DNA from 3 places in the Streptomyces sp. NPDC059564 genome. Region 2 is predicted to be linked to each of the others. Evidence: riboswitches for the same ligand, from Rfam matches in the RefSeq annotation. Region 2 holds a riboswitch; each other region holds the start of a gene.
What was found. Region 2 has a riboswitch for thiamine pyrophosphate ahead of thiO (glycine oxidase ThiO). Riboswitches for the same ligand answer to the same signal wherever they lie in the genome.
Positions count from the first base shown of each region.

Region 1: it holds a riboswitch for thiamine pyrophosphate, as region 2 does, so the genes downstream of both, ACFV0Q_RS02530 (thiamine ABC transporter substrate binding subunit) here and thiO (glycine oxidase ThiO) in region 2, are expected to answer to the same signal.
Region 3: it holds a riboswitch for thiamine pyrophosphate, as region 2 does, so the genes downstream of both, thiC (phosphomethylpyrimidine synthase ThiC) here and thiO (glycine oxidase ThiO) in region 2, are expected to answer to the same signal.

Region 1 covers NZ_JBHWBP010000005.1:54,179-58,138, forward strand. The annotation lists gene ACFV0Q_RS02525 (ABC transporter permease) at 1-140, opposite strand, end outside; gene ACFV0Q_RS02530 (thiamine ABC transporter substrate binding subunit) at 197-1,297, opposite strand; TPP riboswitch at 1,383-1,492, opposite strand; gene rlmN (23S rRNA (adenine(2503)-C(2))-methyltransferase RlmN) at 1,551-2,666, opposite strand; gene ACFV0Q_RS02540 (phosphatidate cytidylyltransferase) at 2,840-3,916, opposite strand; gene frr (ribosome recycling factor) at 3,916-3,960, opposite strand, start outside.
Region 2 covers NZ_JBHWBP010000170.1:150-4,109, forward strand. The annotation lists gene ACFV0Q_RS25160 (thiazole synthase) at 144-938, opposite strand; gene thiS (sulfur carrier protein ThiS) at 944-1,144, opposite strand; gene thiO (glycine oxidase ThiO) at 1,141-2,325, opposite strand; TPP riboswitch at 2,323-2,435, opposite strand; gene ACFV0Q_RS25175 (NAD(P)/FAD-dependent oxidoreductase) at 2,571-3,803, shown strand; gene ACFV0Q_RS25180 (Rv2175c family DNA-binding protein) at 3,953-3,960, shown strand, end outside.
Region 3 covers NZ_JBHWBP010000001.1:64,513-68,472, reverse strand. The annotation lists gene ACFV0Q_RS00330 (DUF6585 family protein) at 1-466, opposite strand, end outside; gene thiC (phosphomethylpyrimidine synthase ThiC) at 614-2,401, opposite strand; TPP riboswitch at 2,396-2,540, opposite strand; gene ACFV0Q_RS00320 (YibE/F family protein) at 2,613-3,960, shown strand, end outside.

The DNA of each region.
Region 1 (3,960 bases), on a different contig from region 2:
ACACCGGCGATGTCGGGCTCGGCCAGGACCTCGCCGATCCGGCCGAACTGCCAGCCCTCGTCCGTCTTGAGCCCGCGCCCGACGATCGCGGCGACGGGATAGGCGAAGAACAGCCCGAAGAAGGCGAGCGGCACGGCCATCAGGGCCAGCCGGACGGCCGTGGCGCGCCCGCCCTCCTTCGGGGAGCTCTCCCGCACTACTTCACGACGAGCGAGGACCATGCCTTGACCCACTGCTCACGGTTCTTGGCGATGGCGTCGGGGGCGACCGTTTCCGGCTTCTCGACGACCACGCCGTGCTTCGTGAACAGCTCCGGCAGCTTCGCGTCCTTGACCACCGGGTTCACGAACATCTGGAGCGGCATGTCCTCCTGGAACTTCTTGCTCACCAGGAAGTCGAGGAGCGCCTTGCCGCCCTCCTCGTTCTTCGCGCCCTTGAGCAGGCCCGCGAACTCGACCTGGCGGAAGCAGGTGCCGGTGGCCACGCCCGTGGGCGCCTCGGCCGGCTGCGGCTCACCGTAGAGGACCTCGACCGGCGGGCTGGAGGCGTAGGAGACGACGAGCGGCCGGTCGCCCTTGGCCTTCTTGCCGCCCGCGGAACCGGAGAAGCGCTCGTTGTAGGCCTGCTCCCAGCCGTCGACGACCTCGACGCCGTTGGCCTTGAGCTTGCTCCAGTAGTCCTTCCACCCTTCCTCGCCGTACTTGCCGACGGAGGCGAGCAGGAAGCCGAGGCCGGGCGAGGAGGTCGCGGCGTTCTCGGTGACCAGCAGGTTCTTGTACTCGGGCTTGACCAGGTCGTCCAGCGTCTGCGGCGGGGCGATCTTCTTGTCGGCGAAGTAGGCCTTGTCGTAGTTGACGCAGATCTCGCCCGAGTCGACCGGGGTGACCCGGTGCTGCTGGTCGAGCACGAACTCCGGCTTGACCTGGTCCAGGCCCTTGGCCTGGTACGGGGTGAAGATCCCGTTGTCGAGGGCGCGCGAGAGCAGCGTGTTGTCGACGCCGAAGAAGACGTCGCCGCGCGGGGAGCCCTTGGTGAGGATCTCCTGGTTCAGCGCGGCACCGGCGTCCCCGGACTTCAGGACCTTGACGGTGTAGCCGCTCTGCTGCTCGAACTCCTTGAGGACCGTGTCGGTCACGTTGAAGGAGTCGTGGGAGACCAGGGTGATCGTCTTGGACTTCGGGGCGTCGCTCGCGCCCGCGGGCTTGTCCTTGGCGTCGCCGCCGCCACAGGCGCTGAGCGTGGTGACGCCGAGCGCGGCCGCGAGTGCGACGCCCGCGATCTTCTTGGTGGTGCTCACTGGTGAATTCCTCCTGGGATGTCCAGGAGAAGACGCGGCCCTGCCCGGCGCTCTGTGGGAGCGGACGCCGGGCAGGGCGCAACAGCTTGAGTGATGACCGAACTTCCTACCCCGAATGACCGGGGCGAGGTTCAGAGGGTCTGCGGATGACGGTTACCGCACTCTCAGCGCTGTGGCGCTCCCCTGTCGGAATGATGAAGTTGTCCGGCCACAGGGTACCCCGCGGCCGATTGTGAACGGTTCTGGCCGGAAGCTAGCGCTCGGAGGCGGCCAGCTGGCCGCACGCGCCGTCGATCTCCTGGCCACGGGTGTCCCGTACGGTCACCGGCACGCCGTGCCGGGCGATGGCCTCGACGAAGGCCTTCTCGTCCTCGGGGCGCGAGGCGGTCCACTTCGAGCCCGGCGTCGGGTTCAGCGGGATCAGGTTGACGTGCACGCGCTTGCCCTTGAGCAGGCGGCCGAGCAGGTCACCGCGCCAGGCCTGGTCGTTGATGTCGCGGATGAGCGCGTACTCGATGGAGATGCGGCGGCCGGACTTCTCGGCGTACTCCCAGGCGGCGTCGAGCACCTCGCGGACGTTCCAGCGGGTGTTGACCGGTACGAGGGTGTCGCGCAGCTCGTCGTCCGGCGCGTGCAGCGAGACCGCGAGGCGGCACTTGAAGCCCTCGTCGGCGAAGCGCAGCATGGCCGGGACCAGACCGACGGTCGAGACGGTGATGCCGCGCTGCGACAGGCCCAGGCCGTCGGGCTCCGGGTCGGTGAGCCGGCGGATGGCGCCGACGACGCGGTTGTAGTTGGCGAGCGGCTCGCCCATGCCCATGAAGACGATGTTGGAGAGCCGGGCCGGACCGCCGGGGACCTCGCCGTCGCGCAGGGCGCGCATGCCGTCGACGATCTGGTGCACGATCTCGGCGGTGGACAGGTTGCGGTCCAGACCCGCCTGGCCGGTGGCGCAGAAGGGGCAGTTCATACCGCAGCCGGCCTGCGAGGAGATGCACATGGTGACCCGGTCCGGGTAGCGCATCAGCACGGACTCGACGAGCGTGCCGTCGTGCAGCTTCCACAGGGTCTTGCGGGTGGTGTCGTCGTCGCACGAGATGTGCCGGATGACGTTCATCAGGTCCGGCAGCAGCTCCTGCTGGAGCTTCTCGCGCGAGGCGGCCGGAATGTCGGTCCACTCGGCCGGGTCGTGGGCGTAGCGGGCGAAGTAGTGCTGGGAGAGCTGCTTGGCCCGGAACGGCTTCTCGCCGATCGCGGCGACCGCCTCACGGCGCTCGGCCGGGGTCATGTCGGCGAGGTGCCGGGGCGGCTTCTTGGCTCCGCGGGGTGCGACGAACGTCAGCTCTCCCGGGACGGGGCGGGGGGCCATGGGGGTACTCCTCAGCGTTTGCGAGCCCTGGTGCGGGCGACCTCCGCGTCGGCGGAGACTTGTCGATGGCACGACCGGTGCCCGGAGACCTCACGGGTCCACCCCCGCCGTAGAACGGGGAAAGCGCGCCACCCGGAGGTGACGCGCTTATCAGGATAACCCGCCCGGTCGTATCAGCCGGTGCCGACGAACGCGGCCAGCAGCAGCCAGACCACCGGAGCGGTCGGCAGCAGCGAATCGAGCCGGTCCATGATGCCGCCGTGGCCCGGGAGCAGGGTGCCCATGTCCTTGATCCCCAGGTCCCGCTTGATCATCGACTCGCCCAGGTCGCCCAGGGTGGCGCTGACGGCGACCGCGAGACCCAGCAGCAGGCCCTGCCACCAGGCACCCCCGTCGATCAGGAACTCCATGCACAGCGCGCCGGCCGCCATCGCGAAGGCCACCGCCCCGAGCAGCCCCTCGCGGGTCTTGCCGGGACTGATGCGCGGCGCCAGCTTGGTCTTGCCGAAGCGCCAGCCCACCGCGTAGGCCCCGGTATCGCTGACCACGGTCAGGACCAGGAAGGTGACGACCCGCTGGGGGCCGTCGTCGGCGGTGAGCAGCATCGCGACGAAGGTCGCCAGGAAGGGCACGTAGAACGCCGCGAAGACACCGGCCGTGACGTCCTTGAGGTAGTCCTCGGGCGGTTCGGTCATCCGCCAGACGAGCACCGCCAGCGCCGTGAGCGCCATGGCCACCCAGGCGCCCTCGGCCCCCCGGACGTACCCGGCGATGACCATGGCGGCGCCGCCGACCGCGAGCGGGACGAGCGGGGCCTTGATGCCCTTCTTCTCCTGGAGCCGGGAGGTGAGCTCCCACAGGCCGACGACGACGGCGACGACGATCACGCCGACGAAGACGGCCTTGACGATGAACAGCGAAGCGAAGATCACCGCACCGAGGCCGACGCCGACCCCTATGGCGGCACGCAGATCCCGCCCCGCGCGCTTCTTGGGCGGTGGCGGGGAGGCGTCCTGCGGTGCCTGCGAAGGCGGAGGCGGGGGGCTGGGCATGGGCTCCTGCGGCGGCGTCTCGGCGCGGAACGGGGGGCCGCCGAAGGCGGCGGCCCCCCGATCGCGTGCTTCCCGGTCGTCGAAGGCACGGCCGGCGGCATCGGGCACGATGGGCATGGGCCGAGTCTGCGGGCCCACCAGCGCATCGTATGCGGGACCCGCCGCAGCCGGCTCCGCGGCCCAGGGAGAGTCGTTCATCAGACCTCGAGGAGCTCGGATTCCTTGTGCTTGAGCAGCTCGTC
Region 2 (3,960 bases):
CACCGGCCCGCAGGCAAGGGGGCCGGTGGGCAGGCGCCGCCCGGGCCCCGCCCCCCAAGGGGGAGATGGCGGGCCCGCGCCGCAAGCCGCGTACGCACAACGCGCGCGCCCGCCCGCGCCGCAGGCCCCGTACCCCCGCCCCGTCAGAACGCCGGGCGTTCCGGGTCCAGCGTGGCGCGGCCCTCCACCGGGGAGGATGCTTCGGCGAAGCGGCGTGGGGGGATGCGGCCCGCGCGGTGGGCCAGGCGGCCCGCCGTGACGGCGTCCCGCATGGCCGCGGCCATCAGGACGGGCGCCTGGGCCCGGGTCACCGCCGAGGCGAGCATCACCGCCGCGCAGCCCAGTTCCATCGCGAGGGCGGCGTCCGAGGCCGTCCCGGCCCCGGCGTCCAGGATCACCGGCACCCCGGCCCGCTCCGTGATCAGCTCGAAGTTGTGCGGGTTGCGGATGCCGAGCCCCGACCCGATGGGGGAGCCCAGCGGCATGATCGCCGCGCAGCCCACGTCCTCCAGCTTCCGCGCGAGCACCGGGTCGTCGTTCGTGTACGGGAGGACGGTGAAGCCCTCGTCGACCAGGGTCTCCGCCGCGTCCAGCAGCTCCACCCCGTCCGGCAGGAGCGTCCGCTCGTCGGCGACGACCTCCAGCTTGATCCAGTCGGTGCCGAGGGCCTCGCGCGCCAGCCGGGCCGTGAGCACGGCCTCGCCCGCCGTGAAGCAGCCCGCGGTGTTGGGGAGGACCGCGATGCCGAGCCGGTCCAGGACGGACAGGACCGAGCCCTGCACCGTCGGGTCCAGGCGCCGCATGGCCACCGTGGTCAGCTCGGTGCCGGAGGCGACGAGGGCGCGCTCCAGGACGTCCAGGCTCGGGGCGCCGCCCGTGCCCATGATCAGGCGGGAGGAGAAGGTCCGGCCGCCGAGGGTGAAGAGGTCGTCCGCCATGGTGGTCAGCCTCCCTGGACAGCGGTCAGGATTTCGATCCGGTCGCCCTCGTCCACCGGCGTGTGCGGCCACCGCCCGCGCGGGACGACCGTTTCGTTGAGCGCGGCGGCCACGCCGGAAGGGGCCGCGGTCAGGGTGGCCACCACGGCGTCGAGGGTGGTGCCGGCCGCGATCTCGCGCGGCTCGCCGTTCACGGAGATGGTCATGCGTAGGACTCCTGACGCGTGGTGGAGAAGCGGCGCGGGGTGAAGGGGCGGGCGACCTCCGGGACGGTGCCGGTGACCAGCAGTTCCGCCATCACGTCGCCGGTGAGGGGGGTCAGCAGCACCCCATTGCGGTAGTGCCCGGTGGCCAGGTGCAGCCCGGGCAGGTCGGTCGGGCCCAGCAGCGGCGCGTTGTCGGGGGAGCCGGGGCGCAGGCCCGCCCGGGTCTCGACGAGCGGGAGTTCGGTGATGCCGGGCACCAGCTCGTGGGCGTCGCGGAGCAGTTCGTACACGCCGCCCGCCGTCACCGTGGTGTCCCAGCCGAGTTCCTCGCTGGTGGCCCCGACGACGAGCTCGCCGTTCTCGCGGGGCACCAGGTAGACGTGGCTGCCGCGCACGACGGCCCGTACGGTCCGGGACAGGAACGGGGCGTACGCGGGCGGCACCGCCAGCCGCAGCACCTGACCCTTGACGGGCCGCACCGGCACCGCCACCTCCGGCGGCACCCCCGCCAGCCGCCCGCTGAGGGAGCCCGCCGCCAGGACGACCTGGCCGGCGCGCAGCTCCGTACCGTCCTCCAGTACGGCGCCCACCGCCCGGTCGGCCGTGGTCAGCAGCCGGTCGGCCCGCGCCCGGTGCACGGTGACCCCGGCCCGTTCGCAGGCGGCCAGCAGCGCCGCCGCGAGCCGCCGCGGATCCACCTGGTGGTCCCCGTCGACGCGCAGCCCCCCGCGCACCCCCGGGGCCAGCATCGGCTCCAGGCGGCGGCACTCGCGGCCGGTGAGCCACTGCGACTCCAGGCCGCAGCGGCGCTGGAGGGCGTGGAGCTCCCGCAGGTGGAGGCGGTCGTCGGCGTCGAGGGCGACGGCGAGGGTGCCGCAGGCCCGGTAGCCGATGTCCATGCCGCCGGAGGCTTCGGCCAGTTCGGCGGCGAACCGCGGGTAGCGGGCGGCGGAGGCCACGTTGAGGCCGAGCAGGGTCTCCTCGCCGTAGTGCAGTTCGGTGACGGCGGCGAGCATGCCGGCCGCGACGCGGGCGGCGCCGCCGCCGGGGTCGGGGTCGGCGAGGGCGGTGCGCAGTCCGCGCTGGGCCGCCCGCCAGGCGGTGACCAGGCCGATGATGCCGCCCCCGATGACGAGGGCGTCGGATCCGTTTCGACCGGATCCGTTCCGAGATGAGTGCATGGGCGTCCAGCCCCTCCCTTCGCCGGCATGACCCGGATCAGGTTCGTACGGTCGGAGGCCGGCCAGCCTCCCTCTCAGCCCGGTGCGCCCGGACTCCCGCGATAGGTACGGTGGCCAGACTAACCCCGGCGCGGGTGGCGGGTAAGGCTGCCTCCCCGCTGTCCCCGCCGCTTCCCCGCTGTCTTCCCGCCGTCTCTCCCCGCCCCCTGTTCCTGACGGGCCGTCAGTTCATTAGGCTGGGCCGGGTGAGCGAGCAGACGCAGCAGACGAAGCCCGGTGTCGTGATCGTCGGCGCCGGAATGGCCGGGGTGCAGACGGCGGTGGCCCTGCGGGAACAGGGTTTCAACGGCCCCGTCACCCTCCTCGGCGCCGAACCCCACCAGCCCTACGACCGGCCCCCGCTGTCCAAGGCGGTGCTGCTCGGCAAGGCCGAGGACTCCGCCTTCGACGTGGCCTTCGACGTCGACTTCGAGGAACTGCGCATCGACCTGCGCCTCGGCACCGAGGTCACCGGCGTACGGGCCGCCGCGCGCGAGCTCGACACCCCGGCCGGCCCCGTCCCGTACGAGGTCCTCGTGCTGGCCACCGGCGCCGAACCGCTGACCCTGCCCGGCGCCGAGGGCGTCCCGGGCGTGCACCTGCTGCGCACCCTCGACGACGCCACCCGGCTGCGCCCCGTCCTCGCCGCGGCCCCCGCCCTGGTGGTCGTCGGGGCGGGCTGGATCGGCGCCGAGTTCGCCACGGCGGCCCGCGAGGCCGGCTGCGCCGTCACGGTGGTCGAGGCGGCGGACCGGGTCCTGGCCGGGGCCCTGCCCGCGGAGGTGGCCGCCCCCATGGCCCGGTGGTACGCCGAGGCCGGAGCCACCCTGATCACCGGCGCCCGGGTGGCCGGGATCGAAGAGGGCCGGGTCGACCTCGCGGACGGCCGGGAACTGGCGGCGGGGGCCGTGGTCGTCGGCATCGGCGCCCGGCCCGCCACGGGCTGGCTCGACGGCACCGGGATCGAGCGCGGCCCCGACGGCTCGATCACCGCCGACGCGTACCTGCGCACCTCCCTGCCCGGGGTGTACGCGGTGGGCGACTGTTCCTCCTTCCCCTCGGCCCGCTACGGCGCCCGGCTGCTGGTCCATCACTGGGACAACGCCCTGCAGGGCCCCCGGGCGGTCGCGGCGAACATCGTCGCCGGGGAGCCCGTCCAGGCCTACGACCCCGTGCCCTACTTCTGGTCCGAGCAGTTCGGCCGCTTCGTCCAGTACGCGGGCCACCACGGCGGCGCCGACACCCTGCTGTGGCGCGGCGACCCGGACGACGCCGCCTGGTCGGTGTGCTGGCTGCGCGGCGGCGCGCTCGTCGCGGTCCTGGCCGTGGGCCGCCCGCGCGACCTGGCGCAGGGCCGCAGGCTGATCGAATCGGCCGTCCCCGTGGACCCGGCGAAGATCGCCGACCCCTCGGTCCCGCTGAAGTCGGCCACGGCCTGACCGGCCGCCGCCCGACCGCCGCCGCCTGCCCGGCCGCCGCCTGCCCGGCCCCGCCGGACGCCCTGCCGAGCCCGGTCCCGGCCTGCCCCGGCCCCCGTCCGGGGCAGCTCGGGTACCGGCTGTCGGTCCGAGATGGCAGGCTTGTGCCTGTGACCGA
Region 3 (3,960 bases), on a different contig from region 2:
GCTGGATCGCCGCTCCCCAGACCTCCGGGTTCGCGTAGAAGCCCGTCAGCTCGATCGTGGAACCGTCCCGCTTGAACAGCGTGTAGAGGTAACTGGTCCCGACGTACACACCGTTCGCGTAACGCTCGGTGATCTGCTGCAGCACCGAGGCCGAGTCCCACCGGACGGCGACCGGACCGCTGCGATCACTCACGATGAGCCCGTGCTCGAAGCAATGGATCCGCTTCGCCGCCTGCTTGCGGTTGAAGTTGGGGGCCTGCAGGAGCTGCCAGATGAAGAGCAGGCCAGGCAGCACGAAGACCAGCAGGCCAAAGAGCGAAAAGAAGGCCAGGCCGGCGATCCTGCCGGCGCCCATGCGCTTCGGGAGGAAGGACGCCCGAAGCTCTCCCAGCCCTTCGGAAGCCGCCAGGGCCACGACTTCGCCGGGCAGCTGCTCCTGGACCGGAGGGGACTGTACGTCGTGCACTGGCGCCTCTTTCATCACGCAGAGACCGCAGGTCGGTCCGGGCGAACCACCGGATGCTACTGGTAGCCGTCGCCCGACCGACAAGCGCGCCAGAAACGCCGTCCTGAGAAGCCGCACAGCCTCCCGGGACGGCGCTCGTCTGCGGTGTCAGTCCGCCAGCGGCAGGTAGACGCGGTTGCCCGAGGCCGCGAACTCGGCGGACTTCTCCGCCATGCCCGCCTGGATCTCCTCGGCCTTCAGGTCGCCGCCGTGCTCCCGGCGGATGTCCTGGGAGATCTTCATCGAGCAGAACTTCGGACCGCACATGGAGCAGAAGTGCGCGGTCTTGGCGGGCTCGGCCGGCAGGGTCTCGTCGTGGAACTCACGGGCCGTGACCGGGTCGAGGGCCAGGTTGAACTGGTCCTCCCAGCGGAACTCGAAGCGCGCGTCCGACAGGGCGTCGTCCCATTCCTGGGCGCCCGGGTGGCCCTTGGCCAGGTCGGCGGCGTGCGCGGCGATCTTGTACGTGATCACGCCGGTCTTCACGTCGTCCCGGTTCGGCAGGCCCAGGTGCTCCTTGGGCGTGACGTAGCAGAGCATCGCGGTGCCCCACCAGGCGATCATCGCGGCGCCGATGCCCGAGGTGATGTGGTCGTACGCGGGCGCGACGTCCGTGGTCAGCGGGCCGAGCGTGTAGAACGGCGCCTCCTCGCAGATCTCCTGCTGGAGGTCGATGTTCTCCTTGATCTTGTGCATCGGGACGTGGCCCGGGCCCTCGATCATCGTCTGCACGTTGTGGCGCTTGGCGATCGTGTTCAGCTCGCCCAGCGTCTTCAGCTCCGCGAACTGCGCCGCGTCGTTGGCGTCCGCGATGGAGCCGGGACGCAGGCCGTCACCGAGCGAGTAGGTGACGTCGTAGGTCGCGAGGATCTCGCAGAGTTCCTCGAAGTTCGTGTAGAGGAAGTTCTCCTTGTGGTGCGCCAGGCACCACGCGGCCATGATCGAGCCGCCGCGCGAGACGATGCCCGTCTTGCGGCGGGCGGTGAGCGGGACGTACGGCAGCAGCACGCCGGCGTGAACCGTCATGTAGTCGACGCCCTGCTCGGCCTGCTCGATGACCGTGTCCTTGTAGATCTCCCAGGTCAGGTCCTCGGCGCGGCCGTCGACCTTCTCCAGAGCCTGGTACAGCGGCACGGTGCCGATCGGGACGGGGGAGTTGCGCAGGACCCACTCGCGCGTGGTGTGGATGTTGCGGCCGGTCGAGAGGTCCATGACCGTGTCGGCGCCCCACTTGGTGGCCCAGGTCATCTTGTCGACCTCCTCTTCGATCGAGGAGGTGACCGCGGAGTTGCCGATGTTGGCGTTGACCTTCACCAGGAACCGCTTGCCGATGATCATCGGCTCGATCTCGGGGTGGTTCACGTTGGCGGGGAGCACCGCGCGACCTGCGGCGATCTCCTCGCGGACGACCTCGGGGGAGACGTTCTCGCGGATCGCGACGTACTCCATCTCCGGGGTGATCTCGCCGCGGCGGGCGTACGCGAGCTGCGTGACGGCAGCGCCGCCACGGCCCCGGCGGGGCTGACGGGGGCGGCCGGGGAAGACCGCGTCGAGGTTCTTGAGGCCACCGCGCGGGGAGGTGTGCTTGATGCCGTCGTCCTCGGGGCGCACGGGACGGCCCGCGTACTCCTCGGTGTCGCCGCGTCCGATGATCCAGTTCTCGCGCAGGGGCGGCAGTCCCCGGCGCACGTCGGTCTCGATCTGCGGGTCGGTGTACGGGCCGGACGTGTCGTAGAGCGTGACGTCCTTGCCGTTGGTGAGGTGGACCTGACGGACCGGCACCCGGATGTCCGGGCGGGAGCCCGCCAGGTATCCCTTGTGCCAGCCGGGCTGGCGCTCGGTCTGGCCGTCGGCGTCCTGGCTGACGGCAGGCGTGCGTGCGTCCTGAATGGTCATGAGACCTGATCTCCCTACGCCGGCATTACCCGGTAACAGGTTCGGCGGTCGGCGCAGCCTCTTCCCGTACGCATTTTCATGCGCGTACGGTGATCAGCGCCCTCTCAGCCCGGTGCTCCGAGCTCCCGCGTTGTGCAAAGGTGCCCCCACGCTAGCGTCATTTGTGGCGTGCTGAACAGTGGGCCCCCTCATCTCTTGCGATGATCTGCCAGTGACGTCCTCGCCGCAGCCCCCCACCACGCCCACGGATCCCCATGGCCACACCGGTCACGAGCACGAGTCCCACGGACCCGCGGCCGGTGCCCCGCATGGGCATTCCCACAGCCACGGCCACGGGCCGGCTGCCCCGGTCTCCAAGCATCTGCGCAAGGTCATCGCCGCGGTTCTGATCCCCTTCGCCGCCGCCGTCTTCATCGGCATGGTGGTCCTCTGGCCGGGCGGCGCCCCGGCCCACGAGCGCACCGGAGTGGGGTTCGACCGCCAGACCCAGCAGGGCCTGGTCGTCGCCTTGGCAAAGGTCGACTGCAAATCCGTGAACGCCTCGCAGGTGCCCCCCACCGGCGACACCTCCACCCCCGAGGGGCGCGAGGCGCAGGCCGCGCAGACCGGCGAGTGCAAGAAGGCGACCGTCGAGGTCACGACCGGGCCGGAGAAGGGCCGGGCCTTCTTCGAGATCGTCCAGCCGGGCGCGCCGCGGCAGTTGGAGAAGGGCCAGAAGGTGGTGGTCGCCTACGCCCCGGACGCTCCGCGGGACCTCCAGTACTCCGTGATCGACGTGAACCGCAAGCTCCCGCTGGCGGTGCTGGCCGGGATCTTCGCCGTCGCGGTCGTCGTGGTCGGACGGATGCGCGGCGTCTTCGCGCTCGTGGCCCTGGTGGTCAGCTTCGGGATCCTGATGCTGTTCATCCTCCCGGCGATCCTCCAGGGCTCGAACCCCCTTCTCGTCGCGGTCATCGGAGCCAGCGCGATCATGCTGATCGCCCTCTACATGTGCCACGGTCTGACGGCCAGGACCTCGGTCGCCGTCCTGGGGACCCTCGTCTCGCTGCTCCTGATCGGGGTACTGGGTTCGGTGTTCATCGACTGGGCCTTCCTGACCGGCAACACGGACGACAACACCGGGCTGATCCACGGCCTGTACCCGTCCATCGACATGAGCGGTTTGCTGCTCGCGGGCGTGATCATCGGCTCCCTCGGCGTCCTCGACGACGTGACCGTGACGCAGACCTCGGCCGTCTGGGAACTCCACCAGGCCGACCCGAAGATGGGCCCGCGCGCCCTGTACGGGGCGGCCATCCGGATCGGCCGCGACCACATCGCGTCGGTGGTCAACACCCTGGTGCTCGCGTACGCGGGCGCCGCGCTGCCCCTGCTGCTTCTGTTCTCGATCGCGAACAGCAGTATGGGGTCGGTGGCCAACAGCGAGATGGTCGCGGAGGAGATCGTACGGACCCTCGTGGGCTCGATCGGGCTCGTGGCCTCGGTCCCCGTGACGACGGCGCTCGCGACGCTGGTGGTGTCCGCCGACCGACCGGGATCTCCGGTCGCCGACGGGGCTC